2 regions of the Spirillospora sp. CA-108201 genome follow, and region 1 is predicted to be linked to the other one. Evidence: riboswitches for the same ligand, from Rfam matches in the RefSeq annotation. Region 1 holds a riboswitch; the other holds the start of a gene.
What was found. Region 1 has a riboswitch for S-adenosylmethionine ahead of thrC (threonine synthase). Riboswitches for the same ligand answer to the same signal wherever they lie in the genome.
Positions count from the first base shown of each region.

Region 2: another riboswitch for S-adenosylmethionine. It lies ahead of ACQEU6_RS38830 (aminotransferase class V-fold PLP-dependent enzyme); the one in region 1 lies ahead of thrC (threonine synthase).

Region 1 is NZ_JBNJNE010000001.1:4,805,875-4,812,762, reverse strand. Features, by position in the region: gene ACQEU6_RS23150 (RNA polymerase sigma factor) at 1-481, shown strand, start outside; gene ACQEU6_RS23145 (sulfotransferase family protein) at 568-1,593, shown strand; gene ACQEU6_RS23140 (alpha,alpha-trehalose-phosphate synthase (UDP-forming)) at 1,804-3,297, opposite strand; gene ACQEU6_RS23135 (cation diffusion facilitator family transporter) at 3,430-4,365, shown strand; SAM riboswitch class I at 4,539-4,679, shown strand; gene thrC (threonine synthase) at 4,696-5,940, shown strand; gene ACQEU6_RS23125 (MoaD/ThiS family protein) at 5,956-6,234, shown strand; gene ACQEU6_RS23120 (hypothetical protein) at 6,534-6,888, shown strand, end outside.
Region 2 is NZ_JBNJNE010000001.1:8,082,436-8,089,323, reverse strand. Features, by position in the region: gene ACQEU6_RS38845 (FKBP-type peptidyl-prolyl cis-trans isomerase) at 204-1,355, shown strand; gene ACQEU6_RS38840 (transglycosylase domain-containing protein) at 1,570-4,566, shown strand; gene ACQEU6_RS38835 (DUF8711 family protein) at 4,648-5,022, opposite strand; SAM riboswitch class IV at 5,072-5,188, shown strand; gene ACQEU6_RS38830 (aminotransferase class V-fold PLP-dependent enzyme) at 5,230-6,489, shown strand; gene ACQEU6_RS38825 (SseB family protein) at 6,601-6,888, shown strand, end outside.

The DNA of each region.
Region 1 (6,888 bases):
GCTCCTCCGCAAGATCGAGCCGGACGTGCTGCGGCACAGCTCCCGGTTCCTGCCCTGCCGGCAGGACGCCGAAGAGGCGTGCCAGGACGCGTTGCTCCAGGTCGCGCGGAACATCCACCGGTTCGAGGGCCGGTCGCGGTTCAGCACCTGGCTGCACGTCGTCGTCGCGAACTCCGCCCGCTCCACCTACCGGTCGCTGAAGCGGCGCTCGGTCGAGCAGGCGGGCGAGCTTCCGCAGCAGCGTCCCGACCCGCGCCGGACGAGCGTCATCGCCGGCTCCCGGGTCGACATCCTGGACGCCATGGAGGATCTGGAGGCCCGCAAGCCGGACCTCATCCAGGCCCTCGTGCTGCGGGACGTGTCGCAGCTGGAGTACGCGGAGATCGCCGAGCAGCTCAAGCTCCCGCTCGGCACGGTCAAGTCCCGCATCCACGAGGCGCGTAAGCAGGTGAGGCAGACGCTCGGCGAGTCCTACACCTGACCGCCGGTCAAGGGTGGGTCATCGGGCGGTAACAGTGCGTGCAGAACCCGGGTCCTGAGCTGGGCTTCTGCACCAGCATGCGGTGCATGTCACCAGGACCGGCCCGCCGCCCCGATCGCCCGATCTTCGTCTTCGGCTGTCCCCGCTCGGGGACGACGCTGCTGCGGCTGATGCTCCACTCGCACGCGCGCATCGCGATCCCGTCGGAGACCCGGTTCGTCCTGCCCGCCTATACGGCAAGGTGTGACTACGGTGACCTCCAGGAGAGTAAGAACAGGCGGATGCTCGCGGAGTGGATCGTGGGGGAGCGGTCCACCAAGGTGCGGGCGCTCGGCATGGACGCGGACGGGCTGGTCGAGGAGATCGCCGAGGGCCCGCCGACGCTCGGCTCGGCGGTCGGCATCGTCTTGCGCGCCTACGCCCGGCTGCACGGCAAGCCGCGCTGGGGCGACAAGCGCCCGAGCTACTCCCAGCATGTCGGCGCGCTGTTGCGGATGTTTCCTGACGCCCAGTTCGTGCACCTTGTCCGGGACGGCCGGGACTGCGTCGCGTCGCTGATGGAGATGCCCTGGTTCGACGCCGACATCCACCACGCCGTCTCCGCCTGGCGGGAGACGATCGACCGCGGCCGCCGGCTCGCCGAGCGCCTCGGCCCCGACACCTACTACGAGCTGCAGTACGAGCGGCTCGTCGCCGACCCGACCGACGAGCTGACCCGGCTCTGCGGGTTCCTCGGCGAGGACTTCGACCCCGAGATGATCCACCCGGAGGGCCTGGCGAAGCGGCTCGTCCCGTCCAGCAAGAAATGGCACGGGCGCACGCACGACGCCGTCACCACCAACCGCGTCGGCGCGTGGGCCGAGCGCCTCGACGCCTGGGAGATCAGCCTGGCCGAGGCGGCGTTCGGCGAGCGGCTCGCCGAGTACGGCTACGAGCCGAGCGGCCTGCCGAAGCCGTCCGCGGCGCTGCTCGCCCGCTTCACCCGCACCGCCGCCCACCGCCGCATGGCGCAGAGCAAGGCCGCGCTGCGCGAACGCTGGAGGCAGCACCACGAGCCGAACCCCGTCGAGTGCCTCCTGTCCACCGAGCAGTCCGCCAGCACCGCCCCCTGACCGGACCCGCGGCGTGTTGCCCTGGCGCCCGCAGAGCAGCACGCCGCTTCCTCCGGCGACGTCGGCGTGCCGGGCGTCCCCGCGACCCCAGCGCACGACCGGCCGTCTCTCCCTCCACGGGAGCTCCGACACGGACGTCAGGCGGTTTCTGTGTAGGGGTTTCCAGCTCCTTGGAGGGAGCGTTGCGTTCTGCTCTGCGCCGGGTGGCGGTCAGTCGAGCGCGGCGAGCTGGTCGGCGAACCAGCGTTGCGGCGGGAGCGCGGTCGCGGCGCCGGCGAGGCGGGCGCAGCGTTCGGCCCGCCGGGCCTGCGGCATCAGCAGCGCCTGGCGCAGGGCCTCGGCCGTCTGCGACACGTCGTAGGGGTTGACCATCAGCGCGTCGTCGGACAGCTCCGCGGCCGCGCCCGCCTCGCGTGACAGCACGAGCGCGCAGCCGTGCCGCGACAGGACGGGCCCCTCCTTCGCGACGAGGTTCATGCCGTCCCGGATCGGGTTGACGAGCAGGACGTCGGCCAGGCCGTAGGCGGCGAGGGAGCGCGGGTAGTCGTCGCTCAGCTGGAGGATCAGCGGGTCCCAGTCGGCCGTGCCGAACTCGTCGGAGATCTGCTCGGCCGTGCGCCGGACCGCCTCGGTGTACTCCCGGTACTCGGGCAGGTCGTAGCGGGACGGGTAGGCGAACGCGAGGTGCACGACCCGGCCGCGCCACTCGGGATGGTTGACGAGCAGCTCCCGGTACGCGGCGAGCCCGCGCACGATGTTCTTGGACAGCTCCGTCCGGTCGACCCGCACGATGAGCTTGCGGTCGCCCACCTGCTCGCGCAGCGCGGCGGCGCGTTCGACGACGTCCCGCTCGGCGGCGCGTTCGCGCAGCGCCGTCCCGTCCACGCCGAGGCCGTGCACGCCGACGCGCGTGGTGTGGCCCGGGCAGGAGACCGTGCGGGCCGCGCGGTCGACGCGGGCGCCCGGCAGCAGCTCGCAGCAGTCGAGGAAGGCCGACGCCCACCGCTCCGTGAGGAAGCCGGCGTGGTCGGCGCCGAGGATGCCGAGAAGGATCTGGGCGCCGATGTCGTCCGGGAGCAGCCGGAAGTACTCCGGCGGCGCCCAGGGCGTGTGGGAGAAGTGCACGATCTTCAGGTCGGGACGCCGGTCGCGCAGCATCCGGGGAGCCAGCGACAGGTGGTAGTCCTGGATCGCGGCCTTCGCGCCCGGGGCGGCGTCCCGCGCGAGGGCGTCCGCGAAGGCCGCGTTGTACGCCTCGTAGGACTGCCAGTCGCGCCGGGAGCGGGCGTCGAAGTGCGGGCTGCGCGGGGTGTCGTACAGCAGGTGGTGGACGAACCACAGCGTCGAGTTGGCGACGCCGTTGTAGGCGCGGTCGAACGTGGCCGCCGGGATGTCGAGCATCCGCACCGCGGCGCCGCCGGTCTCGTAGCCGGCGAGGTCGAGGCGCCCGTCGGGGGAGCTGCGCGCCGCCGTGCGGTCGGCGTCGCCGAGGCTCGCGCACACCCAGAGGACGTCCGCGCCGCCGGCGGACGGTTCGCGCCCCGTCCCGGCCGGGCGCGGCGGTCCCGGGTCGCGCGGGGCGCCCGTCACGGAGGCGAGGCCGGAGACGAGTCCGCCGCCCCCGCGCCGCATGGTGAGCCCGCCGTCGTCCGACAGCGAGAACGACACCGGCCCCCGGTTCGAGGCCACCAGCACTTGGCTCATACCGGAAGGGTCTCAGTTGCGGCCGAGGCGCATCAAAGGGACCCGCGAGGTGGACGTCATCGCCCGCGTCATCGCCCGCGCTTCTGCCCGTTCCGCCCGATTAGTCATCCGCCCAGGGGGTAACCGGCGGCAATGAGCAAGTCCGAGACGACGAAAACCGTGCTCGTCGCCGGTGCGGCGAACCTCATCCTCGCGATCACCAAGCTGTTCGCCGGCCTGCTGGCCGGGTCCAGCGCCATGCTCGCGGAGAGCGCGCACTCGGTGGCGGACACCCTCAACCAGGGCTTTCTCTACACCTCGCTCCGGCGCAGCGAGCGGCCCCCCGACCGGCGCCACCCCTTCGGATACGGCAACGAGCGGTACGTGTGGTCGCTGCTCGCCGCGTTCGGCATCTTCGTGGCCGGCGCCGGGTTCTCGATCTTCGAAGGCATCCTGACCATGACCGGTCACGGCGGCGGCGGGACGACGGTGTGGCTCGCCTACGCCGTCCTCGGCCTCGGCGCGGTGCTGGAGGGGACGTCGTGGATCCGCGCCTTCTACCAGGCCAGGAAGGAGACGCGCGAGAGCGACCGCGACCTGGTCGAGCACGTCCGCAAGTCGCCCGACGTGACGTTCAAGACCGCGCTGTTCGAGGACACCGCGGCGATGGCCGGCCTCGCCCTCGCCGCGGGCGGGCTCGCGATGCGCCAGGCCACCGGGTCGGAGTTCTGGGACGGGCTCGCGTCCGCCCTCATCGGTGTGCTCCTGGTCGTGCTCGCCTTCTCGATCGGCCGGGAGAGCATGGGCCTGCTCATCGGCCGGGCGGCCGACCCCGCCGAGCAGCGCGAGATCCGCGCCGGGATCTGCGGCGCGCCCGGAGTGACCGGCGTGGACGAACTGCTCACCATGCGCTTCGGCCCCGAGCAGCTCCTCGTCGCCGCGAAGGTGCACTTCTCCGACGACATCAGCGCCGACGAGGCCGAGGACGTCGCCGGCGAGATCGACCGGCGGCTCCGGGAGCGCGTCCCGACCGTCCGGCACGTGTTCCTCGATCCGACCCAACGCGTGATCAAGACCTCCGCCGGGTAACGTCTCACTCGCTGGACCCACCTGTCTGGCATCCGGTCAGTTCATGTAAAGTCACGCATACGAGCTCAAAGCGCTCGCGCTAGTACAACTGCATACCGCTCATCCAGAGGGGTGCTGGGAGCACAGTGGCCGACGGGCCGGTCTTCCAGCTCAGCCTCCGCACAACTGAATACCGCTCATCCAGAGGGGTGGAGGGACCGGCCCTGCGAAGCCCCGGCAACCACCCGGCTGTGGCGCGTCGCGATCCTGCGAGGCCGGCCGGGAGATGGTGCCAACTCCGGCCTGCGACCAAGGTGGCGCAGGGAAGATGGGGAGAAAGGCCTCGCCCTCATGGCACTCACGCCTGCCACGGACCTCGGACCGGCTACCGCTCTCGTCTGCCGCGAATGCGGCTCGACCCGCGATCTCGGACCCTTCTACGCCTGTGACGAGTGTTTCGGCCCCCTGGAGATCGCCTATGACTTCGACGGCGTCACACGGGAGGCCATCGAGTCCGGGCCGCGCAACATCTGGCGGTACCGCGGGCTGCTGCCCGTCCCGCCGGGCGTCGCCGACACGCCGAACACCGAGCCGGGCCTGACCCGTCTCGTCCGCGCCGACAACCTCGCGGAGAGCCTCGGCCTGCAGAGCCTGTGGGTGAAGGACGACAGCGGCAACCCGACCCACTCGTTCAAGGACCGCGTCGTCGCCGTCGCGCTCGCCGCCGCCCGCGAGCTGGGGTTCAAGGTGCTGGCCTGCCCGTCCACCGGGAACCTCGCCAACGCCGTCGCCGCGGCGGCGGCCCGCGCCGGGATCCGCAGCGCGGTGTTCGTGCCGTCGAACCTGGAGTCCCAGAAGATCATCACGACGGCCGTCTACGGCGGGACGTTCGTGACGGTCGACGGCAACTACGACGACGTCAACCGGCTCGCGTCCGAGATCGCCGGCGAGCAGGAGGACTGGGCGTTCGTCAACGTCAACGTCCGCCCGTACTACGCCGAGGGCTCCAAGACGCTCGGCTACGAGATCGCCGAGCAGCTCGGCTGGCGGCTGCCGGACCAGATCGTCGTGCCGGTCGCGTCCGGCTCCCAGCTCACCAAGATCGACAAGGCGTTCCAGGAGCTGATCAAGCTGGGCCTGGTCGAGGACAAGCCCTACCGCGTCTTCGGCGCCCAGGCCGCCGGGTGCGACCCGGTCGCCGCCGCGTTCAAGGCCGGCCATGACGTCATCCGCCCGGTGAAGCCCGACACGATCGCCAAGTCCCTCGCCATCGGCAACCCCGCCGACGGCCCCTACGTCCTGGACGTCGCCCGCCGCACCGGCGGCGCCGTCGAGGACGTCACCGACGAGCAGGTCGTCGAGGGCATCCGGCTCCTGGCCCGCACCGAGGGCATCTTCGGCGAGACGGCCGGCGGCGTCACCGTCGCGACCCTCCGCAAGCTGGTCGGGGCCGGCGCGCTCGACCCCGGCGCCGAGACCGTGATCATCAACTCCGGGGACGGCCTGAAGACGCTCGACGCCGTCGCCCCGGTCGTCGCGCCGTCGGCGAACATCGCCCCGTCCCTGGAGGCGTTCCGCGCCGCGGGCCTCGCCTGAGAACGAAGGAGCAGCATGAGCAGCGTGTCCGTCCGTATCCCGACGATCCTGCGGACCTACACCGGTGGCGAGTCCGAGGTGAAGGCCGAGGGCGCGACCCTGCGCGCGGTCGTCGCCGACCTTGAGGCCAGCTACTCCGGCATATCCGCCCGCATCCTCGACGACGCGGGCAAGATCCGCCGTTTCGTGAACGTCTACGTCGGCGACGAGGACGTCCGCTTCGCGGAGGGCCTCGACACCCCGACGCCCGAGGGCGCCCAGATCTCCATCATCCCCGCGGTGGCGGGCGGCTGACGCCCGTCTCGTCCCGCACGCCCCGGCACGTCCACCGTGCCGGGGCTTTTCCTTTCACATCTGGCCGATTCCCCCTTCTTTGGAAGGGCATTGCCCTGGTGGATGCCGGATTGGGTGACTGTTCGTTCACGCCCGTCCAAAAGAGTATGGATAAAACTTGGGTCAGCGCCAGTTTCCCGGCTTTGATCTTGATCACCACCTCTCCTCCACTTGGGTTTCTCGGTGGCCGCCTCCTGGAAGATTGATCCCGGAGTGGCGCTCCGTGGGGCGCCGATCGGCATACGAGAGTGAGGAAAGGCATGAAGCGCATTTTGCGCACGATGGCCGTGACCGGCATAACGATGGGAGCGGCCGTCCTCGCGGCTCCCTCGGCCATGGCCGACATCAACTTCTACAAGGTGGAGAAGGCGTACGTGGGCCACAACGGCCCCTCGTACATCACCGAGAAGGGCCCGGGCGACCTGATCTACACCGACATCTCCAAGTCGCCCAAGGCGGCGCCGGTGATCGGGAACAAGTCGGTGAAGACCGGTGACATCACCACCAAGCTCCACGGTGGGAAGCACAACACGGCCGTCACCAGCGTCGAGGGCTCCGAGCAGGAGGCCACCAAGATCGCTCTGGCCAAGGGGGCCGAGCACCAGGCGGCCGAGC
Region 2 (6,888 bases), 3.3 Mb from region 1:
GGCGGCGTGGAGGCGTGAGTCACGCGTCCGGCAGGGATATCCTGACGCCTTCCCCTGTCCCCTGCCAGACGACACCGCTCCTTGTGCGTGACCGGTAGATTGCGGGTCGGCCTCCTTTACCCGGTTTTCACGCTGTGCTTAGGCCGGCCCTGGAAGGGTGGTCACGTTCGTGGTGTCGTCGAACCCGGAGCAAGTGAGGAAACATGTCCGAGGATGACAAGCCCCGGGGCAAGCCGGCGGTCAAGGCGAAGGCGAAGATCCCGAACGCCCAGAGCATCCGCAGCCCCGAGTTCACCCCGCACGGGATCAGCGCCGGGCGCGGCAGCGGGCTGAACCGGCCGTCCGCGCTGACCGCCAAGGAGGCCAAGAAGCGCCGGCTGATGGTCATCGCCGGCATCGTGGTCGCGGCGCTCGCCGTCTCCGGCGGGGTGTTCTGGTGGGTCAGCCGCCCCGGCCCGAAGGTCCAGGTGACCGGCAAGTTCGCCGCCGAGCCCAAGGTCGAGATCCCGACGAAGCTGGAGCCGACCAAGACGCTCAAGGTGAGCACGCCGATCAAGGGCGGCGGCCCCGTCGCCGCCGAGGGCGACACCGTCTACGTCCAGTTCGCCACCTACAAGTGGTCGAAGGACAAGGACGAGGAGAACTCGCGGGTGAAGAGCTCCAGCGAGAAGGTCCGCTCGTCCTACGAGGAGGGCCAGCAGCAGCAGGGCGGCGGCGGCCCGATGCACCTCGTCATCGGCAAGAGCGGCCTCAAGGACATCGACAAGAGCCTCGTCGGCAAGTCCGCCGGCAGCCGGCTCGTCATGCAGCTCCCGCCGTCCAAGGAGCTCACCCAGCTGAGCCCGCAGCAGATCACCGCCAAGGACGCGATCCTGTTCATCATGGACGTCCAGGCGGTCGTCCCGAAGAGCCAGCAGCCGCAGGGCGCCGCCCAGAAGCTGGACGACAAGTCGCTGCCCAAGGTCGAGGACAAGGGCGCCGGCAAGGAGCCCAAGGTGACCGTCCCGGACAAGGACGCGCCCAAGAAGCTCCAGGCCGAGACCCTCGTCGCGGGCAACGGGCCCGCGCTGGCCAAGGGCGACGAGGCGGTCGTCAACTACACCGGCAAGATCTGGAAGTCCGGCGACAAGTTCGACTCCAGCTGGGACAACAAGCAGCCCGCGACGTTCCCCATCGGCACCGGGCAGACCATTCCGGGCTTCGACAAGGGGCTCACCGGCGCGAAGGTCGGCAGCCGCGTGCTGCTCGTCCTGCCGCCGGACGAGGGCTACGGCAAGAAGGGCAGTCCGCCCAAGATCAAGGGCGACGACACCCTGGTCTTCGTGGTGGACATCCTCGCGAAGGTCTACAAGTGAGCTGACCGAGGCGCGGCCGTGCGCGAGAGCGGCGGGGCACCCGGTCGGGTCCCCGCCGCTCGGCTTTTCCCGAAAGTCCCCCGCTGCGACATCCGTCACGACAACCGGGGAGGCGGATTGCCCGTCCTCCTTTGGGAGACCGCGGACGCGCATTGGCGGTCGGTGCACGGAATCCCTCAGGTATCGTCTGTAACGCATTAATCACGGGGGGCTTGTGAGCGACAGCGAGAAGATCCCGGAGCGCGAGGAAAGCTCCGGGACGGGCCAGGCGGACCGGCACGAAACCGAGGCCGGGGAGCCGGCCGGCAAGGACGGTCCCGCGACCGCCACGCTGACCGCGGACGCCGAATCCGCCGCCGGAGAATCCGCCGGGGACGCCGAATTCGTCGACGAGGGCGACATATCTCGAAACGAAGATAAGGATCGCGAAGAGGTCGACGACGCGGACGACCGTGCCGAATCGCGGCCCGCGGATAAGGCCGTCGGCGCCGATAACGCCACGACCTCCACCGACACCCCCGCGGATTCCACCGCCGACGGCGGCGACGCGCCCGCCGAAGCCGCCCCCTCGACCGAGACCACCCCCTCGGACGACGTCGGCACGTCCGACGAAGCGACCGCCGCCGGCCAGCCGACCGCCCCCAGCGAGACCGGCACGCCCGACGAGGACGTCGCGCCAAGCGATGAGGCCGCGCCCGGCGATGAGGCCGCGCCCGGCGAAGACGGCACGTCCGAGCAAGCCACCCCGACCGACCAGGCCACCGCCCGCGACCTGGCCGTCGCGACTGACGCGGACGTCGCGTCGAACGGCGAGGCCGGCAAGGGCGAGCCGGCGGACGGTGGCGGTGCGTCCGATGAGGCTGGTGTTACCGGGGGGGTTGTCGGTTCTGTCGGGAGTGGCGCGGTAGACGGGGCCGGCGCGTCCGGCGATGTCAGTGCGGTTGATGGTGTCGAGACGGCGGGGACCGGAGATACCAAGAGCATGGCCGCCGCCTCCAAGCTCGACTCGACCCAGCGCGGCTCCCGCGCCGGGGGCCCGCCGCCAGGGTCCGGGCCCGGGCGCGGTGGGAGCGGCAGGGGCAAGGGGCCCGGCAAGCCGCCGCGCAGCCGCAGGGCGCGGTTCCTGCGGCGGACGCTGTTCCTGATGCTCGGCTTCATCGGCTTCTGCATCGCCGCGTTCGGCGTCGCCTACCTGTTCACGCCGGTGCCGTCCGCGCAGGAGCAGGCGATCGCGCAGGGGCCGACGTTCTACTACTCCGACGGCAAGACGCAGATCGCCAAGACCGGTGTGAACCGGGACGCGGTCAAGCTCGACAAGATCCCCGAGAGCACCCGGGCCGCGGTGATCGCGGCGGAGAACCGCAGCTTCTACGACGACCCCGGGGTGTCGGTCCAGGGCACCGCGCGGGCGCTGTGGTCCACCGCCACCGGCAAGCAGCTGCAGGGCGGCTCGACGATCACGCAGCAGATGGTCCGCAACTACTACGGCGGCATCGGCAAGGACCGCTCGGTCACCCGGAAGCTCAAGGAGATCATGGTCTCCCTGAAGGTGGGCCGGGAGAAGGACAAGGACTGGATCCTGGAGCAGTACCTCAACACCATCTACTTCGGCCGGGACGCCTACGGGGTGCAGGCCGCCGCGCACGCCTACTACAACAAGGACGTCTCGAAGCTGACGCCCGCGGAGGGCGCCTACCTCGCCGCCGCGATCCAGCAGCCGAGCAACTTCTCCGACCCGACCGGCTCCCGCCGCGCCTACTCCGAGCAGCGGTGGCGCGCGATCGTCAACAACATGGTCCGGGACGGGGCGCTCACCCCGTCCGAGGCGGCCTCGCTGACCTTCCCGGCCCCCGGCAAGGAGAAGATCACCGACGTCCTCAAGGGCCAGCGCGGCTACATGGTGAACGTGGCCAAGAAGGAGCTCACCGAGCGCCGCGGCTACAGCGAGGACGAGATCAACCGCAGCGGGCTGAAGATCACCACGACGTTCGACAAGCGGCTGATGGACGCGATGAAGCAGGCCGTCGCGAACAACGCCCCGAACGGGATGAGCAAGAAGATCCGCACCGGCGCGGTGTCGGTCGACCCGAAGACCGGGCAGGTGCTCGCCTTCTACGGCGGCCGCGGCTACCTGGAGGAGGCGCTGAGCAGCGCCTTCGGCGACTGGGCGCAGGCCGGGTCGGGGTTCAAGCCGATCGCGCTGGCGGCCGCGCTGGACGACGGCAAGACGCTGTCCACCAGCTACGACGGCAGCTCCCCGCAGTACTTCCACGGCGCGCCCATCCGCAACGACAGCAACGAGAACTTCGGAACGGTCAACCTCGTGACCGCCACCGAGCACTCGATCAACACGGCCTACATCAACCTCGGCCAGGACATCGGCAACAAGAAGATCGCCGCGATGGCCGAGAAGATGGGCATCCCCGCCTCGCAGATGAAACCCGAGCAGCGGGACGCCGCCACCTTCCCCCTCGGCATCGTGTCGCTGCACCCCGTCCAGCAGGCGGGCGTGTACTCGACGTTCGCCTCCGAGGGCGTGCACCGGACGCCGTTCGTGGTGAAGACCGTCACCGACAACGAGAACCACAAGCGCACCTTCACCGAGAAGGGCGAGCGGGCGTTCAGCCAGCAGGTCGCCCGTGACGCCACCTACGCCATGCAGAAGGTCGTGCAGGGCGGCACCGGCACCGGCGCGCAGCTGCCCGACGGCCGCGACGTCGCCGGCAAGACGGGCACCACCGACGCGGGCCGCGCGATCTGGTTCAACGGCTTCATCCCGCAGATGGCGACGACGGTCTCGATGTTCCGCAGCGACGGCAAACCGCTGAACATCCCCGGCTACGGCGCGTACGGCGGGCAGCTGCCCGCACAGATGTGGCGCTCGTACATGTCGGAGGCGGTGAACATCAAGGGCTACGAGCCGGAGTCGTTCGGCGAGCCGTCGATGACGCCCGGCGGCGGTTGGAGCGGGCCGACGCAGGACGTCCCCCCGGGCGACACCCAGCCGCCGGACACGGGCGGCCCGGTCGAGCCGCCGCCGTCCACGAAGCGGCCCGACGTCCCGACGCCCCCCACCGACCTGCCGACCATCATCCCGCCGCAGCAGCCCGGCGGCGGCGACGGGGGCGACGGCAACGGCGACGGCGGGACCGGCGGCCCCGGGGGCGGAACGGGCGACGGACCGCTCGGCCGCCCCGGAACCGGCGGGTAGGCCGCGGCGCACCGGGCAGGTCACGCGTTCGCGCACGTGGCCGAGGCCGCTTCGGGACGGGCCCTGGACCCGGGCGGCCGGTCAGTCGCAGGCCTTGCCGATGGCGGCCGGCGTCTCCCTGATCACGCTGTCGAGCTGGGAGACGTCGCCGTCGCCGACCCCGGTCGCGGCGGCGCGGAGCCGCCCCGCCTCGGCCTTCAGCGCCTTGCCCAGGTCGGCGTCGTCGGCCTGCTTCGCGAGCCCGTCGACGCGCCCGGCGAGCTGCTCGGTCGCCTGCCGCCACGGCGACGGCTCCGCCGCCGGAAGCCCCCGCACCTGGGTGACGTACTGCTGGAACGCCTTCTTCGTGTCGGCGCACACCTGGCCGGAGTTTCCGCCGCCCATCGCCCCGCACCCGCTGAGGGCGCCGAGCACCAGCGCGCCGCCGGCCAGCGTCCGAACCACCCGGTACCGCATCGCACCCTCCCCTTGATCCCCGATCGGCTCCGCATATACTTCCGCATGAGGTCATGAGCGCCAGCGCAAAGCCCCGGCTTGCTGGCCGGCAACCCTTCGTCCGCGATGGGGTGCCCTGGGTGAGGACCTGGCCGGACGCGGAACCGCGTTCCGGCAAGCGCGGATCCCGACGGACGTCCCGGGGTCCCTGACCCGGAAGGTCCACGCATGCCCACGCTGCTCGCCCGCTCCCCCATCACTCCTGCTGTGACGCGCCCCGAGGGGGTCCGGGTTCGGCCGCTTCCCCGCGTCATCGGGGCCGGCGTCCCGGTTCCGGTGCGGGACGGCCGCCACGTCCCCTACGCCAACTTCGACTACGCGGCCAGCGCGCCCTGTCTGGAGGCGGCGCAGGAGGCCGTCGCCCGCGCGCTGCCGTACTACAGCAGCGTCCACCGCGGCGCGGGGTACGCGTCCCAGGTCACGACGTCCGCCTACGAGGACGCGCGGGAGACCGTGCGGTCCTTCCTCGGCGCGTGGCGGCGGTCGGCCGTGGTGTTCACGCGCAACACCACCGACTCGATGAACCTGCTCGCGCACGCCGTCCCCGCCGGGACGAGCGTCGTCGTCTTCGAGAGCGAGCACCACGCGTCGCTCCTGCCGTGGAAGCGCGCCGTGCGCCTCCCGGCGCCCGCCACCCCGGCCGAGGCCCTCGCGGCGGCCGACCGCGCGCTGCGCGCGTGCCCGATCGGGTCGCGGCTGCTCGTCGTCACCGCCGCGTCCAACGTCACCGGCGAGCTGTGGCCGATCGAGGAGCTCGCGAACGTCGCGCACCGCAACGGCGCCCGCATCGCGGTGGACGCGGCGCAGCTCGTCCCGCACCGCCCCCTCGACATGACCGCGCTGGGCCTCGACTACGTCGCGTTCTCCGGGCACAAGCTGTACGCGCCGTTCGGCGCGGGCGTGCTCGCCGGGCGCGCCGACTGGCTGCGCGCCGCCGAGCCCTACCTCAGGGGCGGCGGCGCCAGCGCCTCGGTCGGGGAGACGACCCGGTGGGCGCCCTCCGCCGAGCAGCGGCACGAGGCGGGCTCCCCGAACGTCCTCGGCGCCCTCGCGCTGGCCGCCGCGTGCGCGACGCTGTCCCCGGTCTGGGACGACCTGGCCGTCCGCGAGGAAGCGCTGGTCGGACGGCTGCGGTCGGGTCTGGCGGCGCTCCCCGGCGTCAGGGAGCTGACGCTGTGGGGCGAGCGGGCGCCGCGCGTCGGAATCGTGTCGTTCGCGGTGGACGGCTGGAACGCGCGGGACGTGGCGCTTACGCTGTCCGACGAGCACGGCATCGGCGTGCGCGACGGAAAGTTCTGCGCCCACCCTCTCGTCCGGCACCTGCTGGGCGAGGACGGCGGCGCCGTCCGTGCGAGCATCGGCATCGGGACGGACGAGGAGCACATCGACCGGCTCCTCACGGCCCTCGCCGAGTTGACTGCGCGCTGACAGCCGCTGACCTGCGAACTCCCGCGCGCAGTCAGATGATTATGCTCTTTGGTCCTGTTCGCCCATGTAGCGTAGGCAGTCGCGCGGGGACGAGCACGCTAGATACAGGGGGTGGCGACCGTGGCCGACGCGTGGCGACCCACGTCGGAACTGGAGCACCGACTGCAGGAGACCGTACGGGCCGGCGACCAGGAGAGCTACTTCCGCCTCCTGTCGGACGCCGACCTCGTCGTCCCCGTCCGGCCCGAGCTGGTGGACGGCGTCCTCGCGGGGGAGGCGCAGCCGTCGTGGCCCACCCAGGAGGAGGACGGCCGGGTCCACGTCCTGGTTTACACGTCGGCGGCGGCGATGCGGGCGTGCCTAGGGCCGTCCTACCAGCACTTCATGACCGTCCGGTTC